Linked DNA regions of Streptomyces clavuligerus. The protein of the gene in region 1 interacts with the protein of each later gene in a pairwise test. Links are inferred from orthologs where the notes say so. Each region holds a gene or a part of one and is shown on either strand. Other genes may lie near its edges.

Evidence for each region.
Region 2: the proteins of thrS (region 1) and rplA interact in binary tests that used the Escherichia coli proteins (3 or more experiments, as listed by UniProt). The link is inferred for Streptomyces clavuligerus from one-to-one orthologs.

The regions. Positions count from the first base shown.
Region 1 is NZ_CP027858.1:5,772,622-5,781,965, forward strand. What follows is about bases 3,774-6,681. They hold thrS (threonine--tRNA ligase), read left to right. Parts: upstream 3,774-4,193; coding sequence 4,194-6,170; downstream 6,171-6,681. Other genes in these bases: CRV15_RS24420 (exonuclease domain-containing protein), read right to left, coding at 3,774-3,859; CRV15_RS24430 (potassium channel family protein), read right to left, coding at 6,205-6,681. Also shown: CRV15_RS36035 (hypothetical protein), read left to right, coding at 73-234; CRV15_RS24390 (CGNR zinc finger domain-containing protein), read right to left, coding at 268-825; CRV15_RS24395 (SsgA family sporulation/cell division regulator), read right to left, coding at 1,035-1,448; CRV15_RS24400 (TIGR02611 family protein), read left to right, coding at 1,639-2,115; CRV15_RS24410 (SRPBCC family protein), read left to right, coding at 2,444-2,896; more of CRV15_RS24420, read right to left, coding at 3,134-3,773; more of CRV15_RS24430, read right to left, coding at 6,682-6,912; CRV15_RS24435 (HIT family protein), read left to right, coding at 6,979-7,539; CRV15_RS24440 (hypothetical protein), read right to left, coding at 7,763-9,344. UniProt on the Escherichia coli protein: Catalyzes the attachment of threonine to tRNA(Thr) in a two-step reaction: L-threonine is first activated by ATP to form Thr-AMP and then transferred to the acceptor end of tRNA(Thr). The rate-limiting step is amino acid activation in the presence of tRNA.
Region 2 is NZ_CP027858.1:2,530,537-2,539,881, reverse strand. The notes cover bases 5,711-8,619. They hold rplA (50S ribosomal protein L1), read left to right. Parts: upstream 5,711-6,758; coding sequence 6,759-7,481; downstream 7,482-8,619. Other genes in these bases: rplJ (50S ribosomal protein L10), read left to right, coding at 7,989-8,519; rplK (50S ribosomal protein L11), read left to right, coding at 6,213-6,647; nusG (transcription termination/antitermination protein NusG), read left to right, coding at 5,711-6,036. Also shown: CRV15_RS10390 (MaoC family dehydratase N-terminal domain-containing protein), read left to right, coding at 1-150; CRV15_RS10385 (MaoC family dehydratase), read left to right, coding at 150-578; CRV15_RS10380 (UDP-N-acetylmuramate dehydrogenase), read left to right, coding at 720-1,775; CRV15_RS10375 (adenosine deaminase), read right to left, coding at 1,863-2,909; CRV15_RS10370 (pyridoxal phosphate-dependent aminotransferase), read right to left, coding at 3,102-4,328; preprotein translocase subunit SecE, read left to right, coding at 4,755-5,033; more of nusG, read left to right, coding at 5,122-5,710; rplL (50S ribosomal protein L7/L12), read left to right, coding at 8,630-9,016. UniProt on the Escherichia coli protein: One of the primary rRNA binding proteins, it binds very close to the 3'-end of the 23S rRNA. Forms part of the L1 stalk. It is often not seen in high-resolution crystal structures, but can be seen in cryo_EM and 3D reconstruction models.

The DNA.
Region 1 (9,344 bases):
CGATGAACTGGCCCCGGCCACAGGAGTGTTCGGCGATCGGGCCGGTCCGGGCTGCGCCATCATCGCCCCGAGATGCTCGATACCTCCGGGGGCGAGGCCCCCGCACACGCGAATGACCCGAACGAGCCGAGGGGCTGTCTCTTCGCTCTCTCCCAGCCACCGCTGATGATCTTCCTGACGGTGATCGGCGTACTGCTGCTGATGGCCGCCGTGCACGATCTGTTCCTGCTGTGACGCTTCCCCCGGCGGGCGCGCGACGGGGTGCCGTCAGCCCGCGGCCTCGCGGCGGCGGGCCCGGTACGCGGCGACATGCAGCCGATTGCCGCAGGTACGGCTGTCGCAGTAGCGGCGGGAGCGATTGCGGGAGAGGTCGACGAAGGCGCGCCCGCAGTCCGGGGCCTCACAGCGGCGGAGCCGTTCCTGTTCGCCCGCGACCACGATGAACGCCAGCGCCATCCCGCCGTCGGCGGCCACATGGTCGGCGATCGTCGCACCCGGCGCGAAGTAGTGCACATGCCAGTCGTAGCCGTCGTGATTGGTGAGCTGCGGGGTGGTTCCGGCGGCGGCCACCAGATCGTTGAGGAGTTCCGCCGCGACCGCGCTGTCGGGCGCGGCGAAGACCTCCGCGAAGCGCGTCCGCACCCCGTGGACCGCCCCGAGATCGCGCCGGGTCAGCTCGCCGACACCGCTGATGGCGTGTCTGCGGACGAATTCCCGCAGCGCGGCGACATCCGCCAGCCCGTCCGCTTGATCGTTTTCCGGTGCGGTGTTCACCAGATCGATGACCGCGTCGAGCGCAATTCTGGTGTCGTGAGGGATCAGCACGATTCGCTCCCTGGCCTGCTGCGGGCCCGTGCCCGTCGAATTGCGCTGACTCTAGCGGTTCGGGCGAACACGCATAGGCGCCGTCTCCGCGCGGTAATACGCGGCCACGGCGCCAGGATGTGCGCTCTATGCGGTTGTGTGCCCTATGCGGATGTCCGCGCGGCGCCGTCTCCCCGAGTAGGACGGCGCCGTGCGGCGCTGGGCCTGGCTCAGCTCTCCGCCAGGATGTGCGACAGCTCCGTATCGAGGTCGAAGTGGCGATGCTCCGTGCCCGGAGGGACGGCGGCGTCGGTCCGCTTCAGGAACGACTCCAGCGCCCGCGCCGGGGCCTCCAGCAGGGCCTCGCCCTCGGGAGAGCTCAGCGCGATACAGACGACGCCCTGACCGTGGCTGCGTGACGGCCAGACCCGGACATCGCCCGTGCCGGTGGGCCGGTGCAGGCCCTCCGCGAGGAGGTCGCGGGCGAACACCCACTCGACCGTCTCCTCGGCTCCGGTGTGGAAGGTGGCGTGCACGGCGTAGGGATCGGCCGTGTCATACCGCAGGCCCGCGGGTACAGGCAGTGAAGACTCGCTCGATACAACGAGGCGCAGGTGCAGCTCGCAGCTGACCGTGGTGTTCATAAGCGCCAGGGCCTTTCGCTCAGTGTGCGCTCGGGGATTCGCACGTCGGCGAAATCGACATGCCACCTACGGTGCCGTTGTAAACCCCTCTGAGGGTTTTGGGTGTCTTTAGGTACCCCCAACGGCGGAGTGATTGTTCGTTCCCTGGGACCATTCCGGTGACTGCGCTCCGTCAGGTAGATTGACGAGTATGAATACGGGGAGTAACGGCACGGAGGTCGTGGTGACGGCTGACAGACCAAAGCCGACGCCGGACGGCCGGACGGCTCCGGCCGAGGACGGACAGACGGATTCCAGGCCGCTCGGCTCGCGTGCGCCGGAGTTCGTCAAGAAGCGCAGGACCCTGCATCTGAGCTGGCAGGTCGGCGTTTTCCTGGTCGGTCTCGCCGTGGTGGGCGCGGGAGCGGCCATGCTGGTGCTGCCCGGCCCCGGCTGGTTTGTGATCTTCGCGGGCATGGCCATCTGGGCGACCGAGTTCGTCTGGGCCCAGTTGGTGCTGCGCTGGACCAAGCGCAAGGTCAGCGAGGCGGCACAGCGCGCCCTCGACCCCCGGGTCCGGCGGCGGAACATCATCCTCACCGTCAGTGGCTGTGTGATCTGCGCGGTCCTCGCGGGGCTCTATCTGTGGAAGTTCGGGATCATCCTGCCGTGGAAGATCGAATCCTGACCGCAGGACGGTCTCAGGCACCCGCTGACATGGGGTAATGTTTGCGGTGCGCCCGGGCGATTAGCTCAGCGGGAGAGCGCTTCGTTCACACCGAAGAGGTCACTGGTTCGATCCCAGTATCGCCCACAAGGACGAGGGTGGAGTGGTTCATGAAACCGCTCCACCCTCGCTCTGTTTGGTTTTGTGCGCATATGGTCGGCCGCCACTCCACCCGGTGACGGCCGATCGGCGTATCCGGACCGTCCCGGGTCCGCCCCCGCCCGTCCCGCCGTGTGGAGGTCCCGTTCCCCGGGGTGACCGACCGGCATCCGCGACCCACACTGCGGACATGGACTGGAGCCGCTTCCGCTTCCACAGCGTCTGGGACCTGCCCGGTCCGCCGGACGCCGTCTTCGCCGTCCTGGAGCGCGCCGCCGACTACCCCCGCTGGTGGCCCGGGATGCGCGAGGTGGTGCCCCTGGACGGGGACCGGGCCGCCGCCCGTGTCCGGGCCGTCCTCCCGTACGAGATCCGCATCGTCGCCCGGCCGCTGCGCCGCGACCCCGGGGCCGGGGTCCTGCTCCTCGGCATGGACGGCGATCTGGCGGGCTGGGCCCGCTGGACGGTGACGGGGCACGGTGCGGGCACCCGCGCTGTCTTCGACCAGGAGGTGGAGGTGATGCGGCCCCTGCTGCGGCGCCTCGCCCCGTTCGCGCGTCCCGCGTTCAGCGCCAACCACGCGCTGCTGATGCGGAGCGGACGGCGGGCCCTCACCGCCCGGCTGCGGGCCGCCGGACGCTGACGCGCGGCGCCCGCCCCGGCCGCCGTGCCCCGCCCGCCCGGGTGCGCGGCGCGGGCAATTTGAAGGCGGGCCGCCGGGGCCTGTATGGTTCAGTCCGTTCCCGGGCGATTAGCTCAGCGGGAGAGCGCTTCGTTCACACCGAAGAGGTCACTGGTTCGATCCCAGTATCGCCCACAAGATGAAGGCCGGTCCGTCGATGACGGACCGGCCTTCGCGCGTCCGGGCCGGGGTGTGCGCTCAGGCGGCGCTGGGCAGTTCGGGCCGCAGCGGCCACGCCGGGTCCACCGCGTCCGGCGCGCCACCGCGTGCGAACCACGGCTGGAGCCCGCGCGTCTGCGCCGCGTGCCACAGCGTCTGGAGCGCGTGCAGCTCGGCCGGGGTCAGCCGCTCCATCCGGGACGCGAACCGCCGGGCCACTGCCCGGGTCACCTCCAGCGCGGCCAGCGCGTCCGCCGCCGGGTCGTGCGCCCCGTCGAGCACCACCTCGTACTGGGAACAGAGGTCGACGAGCGAACGGCGGCCCTTGCGGTAGCGGTCGAGCTGCTTGTCCAGGACCCGGGGGTCGAGCACGGTCAGCGGTGTGTGCTCCAGATAGCGGGAGAGCGGGGTGGCCCGGTGGCGGCGCAGCTCCCGGTCGAGGATGGTCAGATCGAACGGCGCGTTCATCACCACCAGGGGGCGGCCCGCGGCGCAGTGCCCGGCGACGGTCTTCGCCACCTCCTCCAGCACGGGCGCGGGCCAGCGCCCGTTGCGCTGGACGTGGTCGTCGGTCAGTCCGTGCACCTCGGTCGCCCCGGGCGGCACCGGGATACCGGGGTTGATGAGCCATCGTGTGATCCGCGGACGCCCGCCCGCCATGTCCTGGACCACGACCGCGGCTGCCACGATGCGGTCGTTCTCCACATCGACCCCCGTCGTCTCGGTGTCGAAAGCGGCCAGCGGGCCGTCGAACCAGAGCGTCATCCCCGAATCTCCCGAACTCCTCGCGCAGGCCGGGCCGATGGAGTGGCCCATCCGCCGAGACGGTGATACCCCCGTGGTCTGCGCCGTACGCGGCCGACGCCGACACGGCTGCGGCCCCGGGGCGCGCCCCCGGTCCACCCGGTCCGGCCGGATGCCTCGACCCGCCCACCGGCGCGCCGTCGCCGCCCGCCCCGGACCGGGGGTGCGGAGCGGGCCCGTCGGCCGGCCGCGCGGGGGCCGGAGGAATCCGTTTCGCGGGGCGGCCCCGGGGCTCGGTACGATTCAGACGCGCGCAGTGACCGCTGGCGCGACCCCCATCAGTCAGGAGAGACCGGTGTCAGACGTCCGTGTGATCATCCAACGCGATTCCGAGCGGGAAGAGCGCGTGGTGACCACGGGCACGACGGCCGCGGACCTCTTCGCCGGTGAGCGCTCCGTCGTCGCCGCCCGGGTCGCGGGGGAGCTGAAGGACCTCGCGTACACGGTGCGCGACGGCGAGCAGGTCGAGCCCGTCGAGATCTCCTCCGAGGACGGTCTCGCCATCCTGCGCCACTCCACCGCGCATGTCATGGCCCAGGCCGTGCAGGAGCTGTTCCCCGAGGCCAAGCTGGGCATCGGCCCGCCGGTCAAGGACGGCTTCTACTACGACTTCGACGTGGAGAAGCCGTTCACGCCCGAGGATCTCAAGGCCATCGAGAAGAAGATGCAGGAGATCCAGAAGCGCGGCCAGCGCTTCTCCCGCCGGGTCGTCGGCGACGACGAGGCCCGCGAGGAGCTGGCGGACGAGCCGTACAAGCTGGAGCTGATCGGCCTCAAGGGCTCCGCGTCCAGCGAGGACGGCGCGGCCGTCGAGGTCGGCGCCGGTGAGCTGACGATCTACGACAACCTGGACGCGAAGACCGGCGAGCTGTGCTGGAAGGACCTCTGCCGCGGTCCCCACCTGCCCTCCACCCGGAACATCCCCGCGTTCAAGCTGATGCGCAACGCCGCCGCGTACTGGCGCGGCAGCGAGAAGAACCCGATGCTCCAGCGGATCTACGGCACCGCCTGGCCGACCAAGGACGAGCTGAAGCAGTACCTGGAGTTCCTCGCCGAGGCCGAGAAGCGCGACCACCGCCGTCTCGGCTCCGAGCTGGACCTGTTCTCCGTCCCGGACGAGATCGGCTCCGGCCTCGCCGTCTTCCACCCGCGCGGCGGCATCGTGCGCCGGGTGATGGAGGACTACTCGCGCAAGCGGCACGAGGAGGAGGGGTACGAGTTCGTCTACACCCCGCACGCCACCAAGGGCACGCTCTTCGAGAAGAGCGGCCACCTGGACTGGTACGCGGAGGGCATGTACCCCCCCATGCAGCTCGACGGCGGCACGGACTACTACCTCAAGCCGATGAACTGCCCCATGCACAACCTGATCTTCGATGCCCGGGGGCGCTCGTACCGCGAGCTGCCGCTGCGGCTGTTCGAGTTCGGCACGGTCTACCGGCACGAGAAGTCGGGCGTGGTGCACGGTCTGACCCGGGCCCGCGGCTTCACCCAGGACGACGCGCACATCTACTGCACCCGTGAGCAGATGGCCGAGGAACTGGACCGCACCCTCACCTTCGTGCTCAATCTGCTCCGGGACTACGGTCTGACCGACTTCTATCTGGAGCTGTCCACCAAGGACCCGGAGAAGTACGTCGGCTCGGACGAGACCTGGGAGGAGGCCACCGAGGTCCTGCGCCGGGTGGCCGAGAAGCAGGGTCTCCCGCTCACCCCCGACCCGGGCGGCGCCGCCTTCTACGGCCCGAAGATCTCGGTGCAGGCACGGGACGCCATCGGCCGTACCTGGCAGATGTCGACCATCCAGCTCGACTTCAACCTGCCCGAGCGCTTCAACCTGGAGTACACCGCCCCGGACGGCTCCCGCCAGCGGCCCGTCATGATCCACCGGGCGCTGTTCGGCTCGATCGAGCGGTTCTTCGCGGTGCTCCTGGAGCACTACGCGGGTGCCATGCCGCCGTGGCTGGCCCCGGTGCAGGCGGTCGGCATCCCGATCGGCGACGCCCACATCGAGTACCTCCAGTCCTTCGCCGCCGAGGCGAAGAAGCGCGGGCTGCGGGTCGATGTCGACGCCTCGTCCGACCGGATGCAGAAGAAGATCCGCAACCACCAGAAGCTGAAGGTCCCGTTCATGATCATCGTCGGTGACGAGGACATGAACGCGGGCACGGTCTCCTTCCGCTACCGCGACGGTTCGCAGGAGAACGGCATCCCGCGCGACGCGGCCCTGGCCAAGCTGGAGCAGGTCGTCGCCGACCGCGTCCAGGTCTGACGCGGGGGCGGGGGACACCCGTCCGCACCATCGGTCAGCCGGCCCCCGGGAAGCCTCCCGGGGGCCGCTGCCGGTCCTGGTCCAGGGTGAAGGTCTGGATCAGCCAGGACGAGAACGAGCCGGTCACCGCGCCCAGCAGCGCCATACCGCCGCCCATCATGGCCACCGCGACCGTCCGGCCCAGTGGGGTCACCGGGGTGATGTCCCCGTAACCGACCGTCGTCAGGGTCGAGCAGGCCCACCAGACCGAGTCCCCGAAGGTGTGGATCGTCGCCCCCGGTACTCCGCGTTCCGCGTCATAGACGGTGAGCGCCCCCGCGAAGCCCAGCAGCAGCGCCGAGAGCCCCGCGTACGAGATCACCCGTCCGTACAGGGAGAGCCGGGCCCGGGTGTGGCGATGGCGCATCGTCTCGTAGAGCTGGACGATCCGCAGCGGTCGCAGCAGCGGCATCAGCACCACCAGCGTGTCCATCGGATGGTGGCGGACGAAACCGGGCAGCCGCCGGCCGCTGAGCCGCCAGCGCACCACGTAGTCCACCACGAAGAACGCCCACGCGGCGCAGATCAGCGCCACCAGCAGATCCCGCACCCCCTGGCTGAGCCCCTGGCCGAGCACCAGGGTCGCGTAACAGGCCAGGAAGAGGGCCGCCGCCGCGAACAGCGGGATGTCCACCCGGCCGCGCCAGCGCCACTCGGGGCTCTCCGGCTCTGCCCCGTCCGCCGTCCCGCCGTCCTCCGTCATCCGTCCAGCATCGCGGGCCCCGCCCCCGCTCGCCCCCGGCGACACGTTCCGTATGGGGGACGCCATATGCTGCACAGCATGACGAGTGAGCCGGAGCAGCAGTTCGGAGTGGGGACGCCCGACGCGTTCCAGCGCCTGTGGACACCCCATCGGATGGCCTATATCCAGGGGGAGAACAAGCCGAGCGGGCCCGAGGCCGGTGACGGCTGCCCCTTCTGCGCGATTCCCGCCAAGTCCGACGAGGACGGACTGGTGATCGCGCGCGGCTCCTCCGTGTACGCGGTGCTCAATCTCTACCCGTACAACGGCGGCCATCTGATGGTGGTCCCGTTCCGGCATGTCGCCGACTACACGGAACTGGACGAGGACGAGACGGCGGAGCTGGCCGTCTTCACCAAGCGGGCGATGACGGCGCTGCGGGCGGCGTCCGGCGCGCACGGGTTCAACATCGGCATGAACCAGGGAATGGCCGCGGGGGCGGGGATCGCCGCCCATCTGCACCAGCACATCGTGCCGCGCTGGGGCGGCGACACCAATTTCATGCCCGTCGTCGGCCATACGAAGGTGCTGCCCCAACTCCTGGCGGACACCCGCGCGATGCTCGCCGACGCCTGGCCGCTCTCTTAAAGGCCCGGTTCGCCTCCGGGACGCTGAAGCGTCCGCCGACGGACGCCCCTTTTTTGTGGCTCGGTTCGCCTCCGGGGTGCTGAAGCGTGCGCCGACGGTCGACCGTGCTCGGTTCCTCGTTCCTCGGAACCTCCGCGCGCTCTCCGCTTTCGGCACCCGCGGCACCCCTTCGGCTCACTCGCCGAAGAGGTGCAGCCGGGGCGGAGGTGCCAAAAAAGCAGCATCAGGCGTCGTAGAGGTCGGCCTTCTTCGGGGCCAGGTCCTGGATGCCGCCGCTGACGGCCATCGAGCGCCCGGCGAAGCGGTCGGTGTCCACGCCGTTGTCCTCCAGGACCTTCAGCGCGGCGGCGTGGGCCGCCCGGAGGACGGGGGCGGCGGCGCGCAGCGCGTCGTCGGCCATGAACCGGTGCCGCCAGGGCTTCTCCGCCCAGGCGTGCCGCAGCCCGAAGGGCTCCGGGAGCGCCAGCTTGCCGCCCAGGAAGTCCAGCAGCGGGGGGTACCAGGTCAGGGGCGCGCGCACCATCAGCCGGACGACTTCCTTGGTGTCCACCAGCGGCAGGGTCCGGGTCTTGGTCTCCCAGAAGCGGACCGTCTTGTTCACTGTGACGGTTTTGGGGGAGGACTTCGTGGTGAAGAGCCCGTGCACCGGCCCCAGGGCGTGCCCGGTGACCTCGACCCGCAGGGTCTCGTGGAGCACCGTGACGGTGATCATCATGGTGATGACGAGCTGACCGTCCCAGAGGGTGAACTGGACCCCCAGGTAGTGGCGGTTGCCGCTGCCGAACTGCTGGTGGTTGCAGATGCGCTGTATCTCGTGGCCCTTGATCTGGAAGGACTCCACATCCTGGCCGTCGGGCCGGGAGACCGAGCCCGCTCCCTCCGCGACCGGGCAGACGATCCAGTGCTTCACCGACGGGGTGGGGAAGCCGCCCGAGTTCAGCGGGCCGCGCTCCAGCAGCTTCAGCTTGTCGTGGATGGCCCTGATGACGTCCCAGCTACGGAACTGGTTGATCTCCTTGCCGGGGTCACGGGGCACCAGCTCCTCCGCCATCTGCCAGCTTCCCCAGCGGGTGCCCATGCCCAGTATCCCCTTGGGGCCCGCGTAGAAGAGGGAGTTGGCGTGCTGCTCGGCGGTCAGCTTGTGCAGGCCCTGGCGCAGGGTGTCGCGCGCCTTGTCGTGGGGGTTGCCGGGTACCGCGTCGGGCACCTTGGCGCCGATGCCGCTGCCGCCCGCGAGGCCGTCCCAGCGGGCCCGCAGATCCTTGGCGGTGGTCTCGCAGATCCGCTGGGCCAGCAGCCAGCCCACCACCGGGGCGACGATCGCCCCGCGGATGTAGAACGCCCAGAAGCCGGTGAACGGCAGCCGGAGCATCAGCAGCAGGGCGAGGCCGCCGATCGCGAAGAGCAGGGCGGTGCCGATGACCCCCGCGTGCTTGTTCTGCGCCCCGGCGAGGGTGCGCCGCAGTTGGAACACGGCCATCCAGGCCAGCAGCCCGGGCAGGAAGAGCAGCCCGCAGACGACCATGATGAGCGTGAGTTTGGTGTCGCGTTCCTTGCGGATGTGGGCCGCGGCCAGACAGTGCTCGACCACGGTCTGCGGCTCCATGCCGAAGGACTGGATCAGCGCGCTGCGCGCTCCGCCGAGCATCCGGACCTTCACGGCGTGGCAGAACGCCTCGCCCAGATTCGGCTCGAAGAGGGAGAGTTTGCCTTTCTTCACCTCGGACTTGTGCCACTCGCTGTTGGCCTTGAGGATGTCCTCGACCGGGCTGTCGCGATACGCGGCGGACGCCAGAGCGTGCGTC
Region 2 (9,345 bases), 3.2 Mb from region 1 along the record:
CGGCTGAGTGTCGTCTCCACCATCGAGAGCATCAAGACACTCGCGGGCAACGACGTCGTGGAGATCCGGGGCGAGGTCCGCGACGAGACCGGTGCCCATGTGGTCACCGCATGGACCAAGCTGGTGGCGCGCGCCGCCGAGGAGGCGTGATGACGGCGAGGATCTCCTACGCGGACGTCGAGGTCGGCACGGAGCTGCCCGCGCGGTCCTTCCCTGTGACACGGGACACCCTGGTCCGGTACGCGGGCGCGTCGGGCGACTTCAACCCCATCCACTGGAACGAGAAGTTCGCCGTCGCGGTCGGGCTCCCGGACGTGATCGCGCACGGCATGTTCACCATGGCCGAGGCCGTCCGGGTGATCACGGACTGGACCGGCGACCCGGGCGCCGTGGTCGAGTACGGCGTCCGCTTCACCAAGCCCGTCGTGGTCCCCAACGACGGCGAGGGCGCGCTCATCGAGGTCAGCGGCAAGGTCGCGGCGCTCCTCGACGACAACCGCGTACGGGTCGACCTGACCGCGACCAGCGGCGGCGAGAAGGTGCTGGGCATGGCGCGCGCCGTCGTCGCCCTCGCCTAGGCCCCCGGCGCCCCGGGGCTCGGCCGCCCGTCCGCCCTGCCCGTGCCGCCGTGCCCGGTGGGGCGGGCGGACAGGCCGGACGGCCCGGACGGTCCCACGGGGCCCGCGGGGCTGTCGGGGCCGGACCGTACCCTTGTGCCCGTGCAGGAACTCCACGACGCCCCCCTCGCCCCCCTGACCACCTTCCGGCTCGGCGGCCCGGCCACCCGGCTGATCACCGCGACCACCGATGACGAGGTGGTCGCCGCCGTCCGCGCGGCCGACGCCTCGGGGACCCCGCTGCTGCTGATCGGCGGCGGCAGCAACCTGGTCATCGGGGACAAGGGCTTCGACGGGACGGCGCTGCGCATCGCCACCCGGGGCCTCGTCCACGACGGCACCGAGCTGGAGCTGGCCGCGGGCGAGGTCTGGACGGACGTGGTCGCGTACGCCGTCGAGGCCGGTCTCGCGGGCATCGAGGCCCTGGCCGGAATCCCCGGCTCCGCAGGTGCGACGCCCCTCCAGAACGTGGGGGCGTACGGCCAGGAGGTCTCGTCCACCATCACCGAGGTCGTCGCCTACGACCGCCGCGCCGGTGAGACGGTCACCCTCACCAACGCCGAGTGCGGCTTCTCCTACCGCCACAGCCGCTTCAAGGAGCACCCCGGCCGCTATGTCGTGCTGCGGGTCCGCTTCCGGCTGGAGGACGCGGACGGCCTGTCCGCGCCGGTGCGGTACGCGGAGGCCGCGCGGGTCCTCGGAGTGGTCCCCGGCGAGCGCGCCGGCCTGGCGGCGGTCCGCTCCGCCGTGCTCGCGCTGCGCGCCGGGAAGGGCATGGTCCTGGACCCCGCCGACCACGACACCTGGTCGGCGGGGTCGTTCTTCACCAACCCCGTCCTCACCGCCGAGGAGTACACGGCGTTCACCGATCGTGTCCGCGAGCGGCTCGGCGCGGAGGCGACGGCGCCCGCGTATCCGGCGGGGGAGGGGTTCACCAAGACCTCCGCCGCCTGGCTGATCGACCGGGCGGGCTTCACCAAGGGGTACGGCACCGGCCCGGCCCGGATCTCCACCAAGCACACGCTGGCCCTCACCAACCGGGGCGAGGCCACCACCGAGGATCTGCTCGCGCTGGCCCGCGAGGTCGTGGCCGGGGTGCGGGACGCCTTTGGGATCACGCTGGTCAACGAGCCGGTGACGGTCGGCGTGGAGCTCTGACGGCCCCCGGCCGACCGTCGGGCGCCACCACCCGCGCCGACCCGCCCCGGGCGGCCGTCCGGCCCGGGAACGGGGTCACCCGCGGGCTCACCCCGTGACCGGCCGCGGACCCGCCTCCTCGGCCAGCCAGCCGTCGATCCCCGCCAGCATCCGGGCCCGGACGCCCTCGGGGGCGGCGGAGCCCCGTACCGACTGCCGGGCCAGCTCCGCCAGCTCGCTGTCGGTGAACGCGTGGTGCCGCCGGGCGAACTCGTACTGCGCGGCCAGCCGGGAGCCGAAGAGCAGCGGGTCGTCCGCGCCCAGCGCCATCGGCACCCCCGCCTCGTACAGCGTCCGCAGCGGCACGTCCCCGGGCTTCTCGTACACGCCGAGCGCCACGTTCGACGCGGGGCAGACCTCGCAGGTGACCTGCAGTTCGGCGAGCCGCTTCAGCAGCCGGGGGTCCTCGGCGGCCCGGACCCCGTGGCCGACGCGGGACGCGCGCAGATCGTCCAGACAGTCCCGAACGGAGGACGGACCGGTCAGCTCGCCGCCGTGCGGGGCCGCGAGCAGCCCGCCCTCGCGCGCGATCGTGAAGGCGCGGTCGAAGTCCCGGGCCATGCCCCGGCGTTCGTCGTTGGAGAGTCCGAAGCCCACGATGCCGCGGTCCGCGTACCGCACGGCCAGCCGGGCCAGGGTCCGCGCCTCCAGCGGATGCTTCATCCGATTGGCGGCCACCAGCAGCCGTATCCCGAGCCCCGTCTCCCGCGACGCGCTCTCCACCGCGTCGAGGATGATCTCCAGCGCGGGGGTCAGACCGCCCAGCAGCGGGGCGTACGAGGTCGGGTCGACCTGTATCTCCAGCCACTGGGAGCCGTCCCGGACGTCCTCCTCCGCGGCCTCCCTGACCAGCCGCTGGATGTCCTCGGGGGCGCGCAGACAGGACCGGGCGATGTCGTAGAGCCGCTGGAAGCGGAACCAGCCGCGCTCATCGGTGGCGCGCAGCCTGGGAGGCTCGCCGCCGGTCAGCGCGTCGGGGAGATGGACGCCGTACTTGTCGGCCAGTTCGAGCAGGGTGGCGGGGCGCATCGATCCGGTGAAGTGGAGATGCAGATGGGCCTTGGGCAGCCGGGTGACATCACGTACGTGCTCCATCCCAGGATCTTGCCGCACGGCCGGGCCGGGAGGTAAGCGGATTCCCCCATCGGGTCCTTGCCCGGATCTGTGTTCGATCTCACGTGGGGGCGTCCCCGGCGGAACCGGAACGGCTCGCGCGAACGGCCCCGGAACCACCCTCGCGGGGGCTCCGGGGCCGTGCGGCGGCTCACCGGCTCAGCGGTGGAACGATCAGTCGGTGGCCTCGGCGAGCAGCTTCTGGAGCCGCGAGACGCCCTCCACCAGGTCCTCGTCGCCCAGCGCGTAGGACAGCCGCAGATAGCCGGGGGTGCCGAACGCCTCACCGGGGACGACGGCGACCTCGACCTCGTCCAGGATCAGCGCGGCCAGCTCCACGGAGGTCGCCGGGCGCTGTCCGCGGATCTCCTTGCCCAGCAGGGCCTTCACCGAGGGGTAGACGTAGAACGCGCCCTCGGGCTCGGGGCAGACGACGCCGTCGATCTCGTTGAGCATCCGGACGATCGTCCGGCGGCGGCGGTCGAACGCCTCCCGCATCTCGGCCACCGCGTCCAGGCTCCCGGAGACGGCGGTGAGCGCCGCCACCTGCGCCACGTTGGACACATTGGAGGTGGCGTGGGACTGGAGGTTCGTCGCGGCCTTCACCACGTCCTTGGGGCCCACGATCCACCCCACCCGCCAGCCGGTCATGGCGTACGTCTTCGCCACACCGTTCACCACGATGCACTTCTCGCGCAGCTCGGGCACGACCGCCGGCATCGAGGTGAAGACGGCGTCGCCGTAGACCAGGTGCTCGTAGATCTCGTCCGTGAGCACCCACAGACCGTGCTCGACGGCCCAGCGGCCGATCGCCTCGGTGTCCTCACGGCTGTAGACGGCGCCGGTCGGGTTGGACGGGGAGACGAACAGCACCACCTTGGTGCGCTCGGTGCGGGCCGCCTCCAGCTGCTCGACGGAGACCCGGTAACCGGTGGTCTCGTCGGCCACCACCTCGACCGGGACACCGCCCGCGAGCCGGATCGACTCGGGGTAGGTGGTCCAGTACGGAGCGGGGACGATCACCTCGTCGCCCGGGTCGAGGATCGCCGCGAACGCCTCGTAGATCGCCTGCTTGCCACCGTTCGTCACCAGCACCTGCGCCGGGTCGACCGGGTAGCCGGAGTCCCGCAGGGTCTTCTCGGCGATGGCCTTCTTCAGCTCGGGCAGCCCGCCCGCCGGGGTGTAGCGGTGGTACTTCGGCGTACGGCACGCCTCGACGGCGGACTCGACGATGTACTCCGGCGTCGGGAAGTCGGGCTCGCCCGCGCCGAAGCCGATCACCGGGCGCCCGGCGGCCTTGAGGGCCTTGGCCTTGGCGTCGACGGCGAGGGTGGCGGATTCGGAGATCGCGCCGACGCGGGCGGAGACCCGGCGCTCGGCGGGAGAGGTAGCAGCGCTCATGCCGTCCATCGTCCCAGACGCGACAGGCGTCCGGCACAGGTGTTCCGCCCCCCGGACAACGGCCCGGAACACGGCCGGGACGGCGCCGCCGGGCCCTGCGGCGAAGGTCTTCCGGCAGCCCACGAGGGGGGCCGCAAGAACCTCCCCGGAGGCGTCTGTTCGACGAAGAGCCCATGACCACGTACACTCACTCGTCGTTGGCCCACACCGACCGCATCCCCCGGATGCTGTAGGTTGTGGACACCACCAAGGGTCGTAGCTCAATTGGTAGAGCACTGGTCTCCAAAACCAGCGGTTGGGGGTTCAAGTCCCTCCGGCCCTGCTACACACACCTTCGCCAGGCTGTGTGCGCATGTACGTAGATTCATTGGCCGTGCGGCGTCACCGGGCGCGGCACGGCCACGACCCGGGATCAGGTGAAAGAAAGTGACGGACGCCGTGGGCTCCATCGACACGCCTGATGCCGAGGACGAAGCGCCTCAGAAGTCCCGCAAGGGCGGCAAGCGCGGCAAGAAGGGCCCTCTGGGCCGTCTGGCTCTGTTCTACCGGCAGATCATCGCGGAGCTCCGCAAGGTCGTCTGGCCGACGCGCAACCAGCTCACGACGTACACCACAGTGGTGATTATCTTCGTCGTCATCATGATCGGTCTGGTGACCGTGATTGACTATGGATTCCAGGAAGCCGTCAGCTACGTCTTTGGCTGATCCCGCGAGGGGAACCGGTCAGAGGCTCATCGGCGGCGGCAGCCTTCCGTATGTTCCACCCATCTGTAGCCAGGAAGAAGCAGCCACCGTGTCTGACCCGAACCTGAACGAGGCCGCCCGGCCCGGCGACGAGAGCTTCGAGTCGGCCGCGTCGGCGGAGGACCAGCTCGACATCGTTGAGGCCGCGGACTCCATCGACCCGGACCAGGCGGAAGCTGCTGACGCCGAGGCCGGTGAGCCCGCCGAGGAGGCCGCCCTCCACGCCGAGGACGACGCGTCCGCCGAGGACGAGGCCGCCGAGATCGACGAGGCCGTCGAGGCCGACGACGCGTCCGCCGAGGACGACGAGGGCACGGCCGAGGTCGTCGAAGAGGCCGCCGAGGCCGTCGACCCGATCGCCGCGCTCCGTGACGAGCTGCGCATCCTGCCGGGCGAGTGGTACGTGATCCACACCTACGCCGGGTACGAGAAGCGGGTCAAGGCCAACCTGGAGCAGCGCGCCGTCTCGCTGAACGTCGAGGAGTTCATCTACCAGGCCGAAGTGCCCGAGGAAGAGATCGTCCAGATCAAGAACGGCGAGCGCAAGAACGTCCGCCAGAACAAGCTTCCCGGCTATGTCCTGGTCCGGATGGACCTCACCAACGAGTCCTGGGGCGTCGTCCGCAACACGCCCGGCGTCACCGGCTTCGTCGGCAACGCCTACGACCCGTACCCGCTGACCCTGGACGAGATCGTCAAGATGCTCGCCCCGGAGGCGGAGGAGAAGGCCGCTCGCGAGGCCGCCGAGGCCAAGGGCGAGCCCGCCCCGGCGCGCAAGCTGGAGGTCCAGGTCCTGGACTTCGAGGTGGGCGACTCGGTCACCGTCACCGACGGCCCCTTCGCCACCCTCCAGGCCACGATCAACGAGATCAACGCCGACTCGAAGAAGGTCAAGGGCCTGGTCGAGATCTTCGGCCGCGAGACCCCGGTCGAGCTGAGCTTCGACCAGATCCAGAAGAACTGAGCCCTCCGGCCCTCCGCCGGACCATCGCTTCCGACCAGGTCAGAACCGCTCTTCAAGGCGGTTCTGACCTGTCGGTTTTTAACCCCGCACCTCTACCCGTTATCGTGGTGCGGTATGCCTCCATCCGGATGATGGATGGAAGGCCGACCACTCTCACTAGGACCCGGAGAGAGCACATGCCTCCCAAGAAGAAGAAGGTCACGGGGCTTATCAAGCTCCAGATCCAGGCCGGCGCGGCCAACCCGGCTCCGCCGGTCGGCCCCGCCCTGGGTCAGCACGGCGTCAACATCATGGAGTTCTGCAAGGCCTACAACGCCGCGACCGAGTCGCAGCGTGGCATGGTCGTGCCGGTGGAGATCACGGTCTACGAGGACCGTTCCTTCACCTTTGTGACCAAGACTCCGCCGGCCGCCAAGCTGATCCTCAAGGCCGCGGGTGTGGACAAGGGCTCCGGCGAGCCGCACAAGACCAAGGTCGCCAAGCTCACGCGCGACCAGGTCCGTGACATCGCCACGACGAAGATGCCCGACCTGAACGCCAACGACCTGGACGCCGCCGAGAAGATCATCGCCGGCACCGCCCGCTCCATGGGCATCACGGTCGAGGGCTGATTCCCAGCCCGAGGCAGCAGGACGAGGCAGCACGCCCCGTCTGACCTCCTGTGGCAGGACCACGCGCTGGTCCGGACCACATCTCCCACCTGAAACACAGCAGGAGCAGAAGTGAAGCGCAGCAAGAACCTCCGCGCTGCGGACGCCAAGATCGACCGGGAGCGCAACTACGCCCCGCTCGAGGCCGTCCGTCTCGCCAAGGACACCGCGTCCAGCAAGTTCGACGGCACCGTCGAGGTGGCCCTGCGTCTGGGTGTCGACCCGCGCAAGGCCGACCAGATGGTCCGCGGCACCGTGAACCTTCCGCACGGCACCGGTAAGACCGCCCGGGTCCTGGTCTTCGCGACCGGTGACCGTGCCGAGGCCGCGCGTGCCGCGGGCGCCGACATCATCGGCGCCGACGAGCTGATCGACGAGGTGTCGAAGGGCCGTCTGGACTTCGACGCCGTCGTCGCCACCCCGGACCTCATGGGCAAGGTCGGCCGCCTCGGCCGGGTGCTCGGTCCGCGTGGTCTGATGCCGAACCCGAAGACCGGCACCGTCACCCCCGATGTCGCCAAGGCTGTGACCGACATCAAGGGCGGCAAGATCGAGTTCCGCGTCGACAAGCACTCGAACCTGCACTTCATCATCGGCAAGGTCTCCTTCGACGAGACCAAGCTGGTGGAGAACTACGCTGCGGCGCTGGAGGAGATCCTCCGTCTGAAGCCGTCCGCCGCGAAGGGCCGCTACATCAAGAAGGCGACCCTGACCACGACGATGGGCCCCGGCATCCCGCTGGACTCCAACCGCACCCGCAACCTCCTCGTCGAGGAGGACCCGGCCGCCGTCTGATCGGACGACGACCGGCGCGGCGCCTGACACCAGGCGCGGTACACGTTGAGGAACGGCTCTCCTGCCCCCGTGTGGGGCGGGGGAGCCGTTCTGCTGTCCCCGGGCCCGGGAGTCGGCAGCCCGGGGCTTCTGGGCCCGCAGCCCGCAGTCCGCAGTCCGCAGTCCGGAGCCCCGCAGTCCGGAGTGCGCAGCCCCGGAGGCCCGCAGCCCGTCCTCCGGGCTCCCACCTGCGCACTTCTGTGGATTTGCACCTTCGCACCACGGTCCCGTACTCTTCCGGAGAAGCCAAAGACCGCTGGTCGTTGCCGCGTGCTCGTCAGAGAGTGCGGCGACCGAAGGAATCCGCTAGCTACGGACGGCCTGCGCAGGTGACACAGAGGACCCCTGGTTCCCGGACTCGTTCCGGTCGAGCCAAAGCCCCGTGCGCCTGCGCCGGGGCGTTTTGTTTTGCCAAGTTTCCTCCTTCGGGTCCGCGCGGTCCTCATCACCCGGAAGGAGGCCGAAGCTATGGCTAGGCCCGACAAGGCTGCCGCGGTAGCCGAGCTGGCGGACCAGTTCCGCAGCTCGAACGCCGCCGTGCTGACCGAGTACCGGGGTCTCACCGTGGCGCAGCTCAAGACGCTGCGTCGTTCGCTCGGTGAGAACGCCCAGTACGCCGTGGTGAAGAACACGCTGACCAAGATTGCGGCCAACGAGGCCGGGATCACGTCGCTGGACGACCAGTTCACTGGTCCGACGGCGGTCGCCTTCATCACCGGTGACCCGGTGGAGTCGGCGAAGGGTCTTCGTGACTTCGCCAAGGACAACCCCAACCTGATCATCAAGGGCGGTGTCCTTGATGGCAAGGCGCTGTCCCCCGATGAGATCAAGAAGCTCGCGGACCTTGAGTCCCGCGAGGTTCTGCTCGCCAAGCTGGCGGGCGCCATGAAGGGCAAGCAGTCCCAGGCTGCCTCGCTGTTCCAGGCGCTCCCGTCGAAGCTCGTCCGCACGGTGGACGCGCTGCGCGCCAAGCGGGACGAGCAGGGCGGTGCCGAGTAATTCGGCTCGCGCATTGATCGGGGCCCCCTCGGGGCGCTGATCGCAGCGGGCCGCACGCCCGCCGTCATATACAACCGGCACCAGCCGATTTAGTGGAAGGATCGCCCATCATGGCGAAGCTCAGCCAGGAAGACCTGCTCGCTCAGTTCGAGGACATGACCCTCATTGAGCTGGCCGCGTTCGTCTCCGCGTTCGAGGAGAAGTTCGACGTCACCGCCGCCGCCGCCGCGCCGGTCGTCGTCGCCGGTGGTGCCGCTGGTGGCGCCGCCGAGGCCGTCGAGGAGAAGGACGAGTTCGACGTCATCCTCACCGGCGCCGGCGAGAAGAAGATCCAGGTCATCAAGGTCGTCCGCGAGCTGACCTCCCTCGGCCTGAAGGAGGCCAAGGACCTGGTCGACGGCACCCCGAAGCCGGTCCTGGAGAAGGTCGCCAAGGAGGCCGCGGAGAAGGCTGCCGAGTCCCTCAAGGCCGCCGGCGCCTCCGTCGAGGTCAAGTGACCCTCCTGAGTCCCCCGTGACTCTCCGGGCCCGGTGGGCCCACCGACAGCCCCTCGGGGCCGCCGGTGGGCGTCCCGTCGGGACCCGCCAAGGGCGATCACCCATCAGGGTGATCGCCTTTCGGCGTTGAGCGACGGGTGCGTTGCACTTCCCGCGGCGGGGAGTATGGTGATCATCGCCGTGGGGTTCCGGACCGGGCCGGACCGTGATCGGTGTCGCTCCCAGCAGCCGGTGCGGGCCGGGGGGCCTTGACGAACCGCACGCAGCGCGCAATTCTCAGGACGCGTCGTCACAACGATCCGGGTTCGAGGCATGGATCGGCGGGCGAA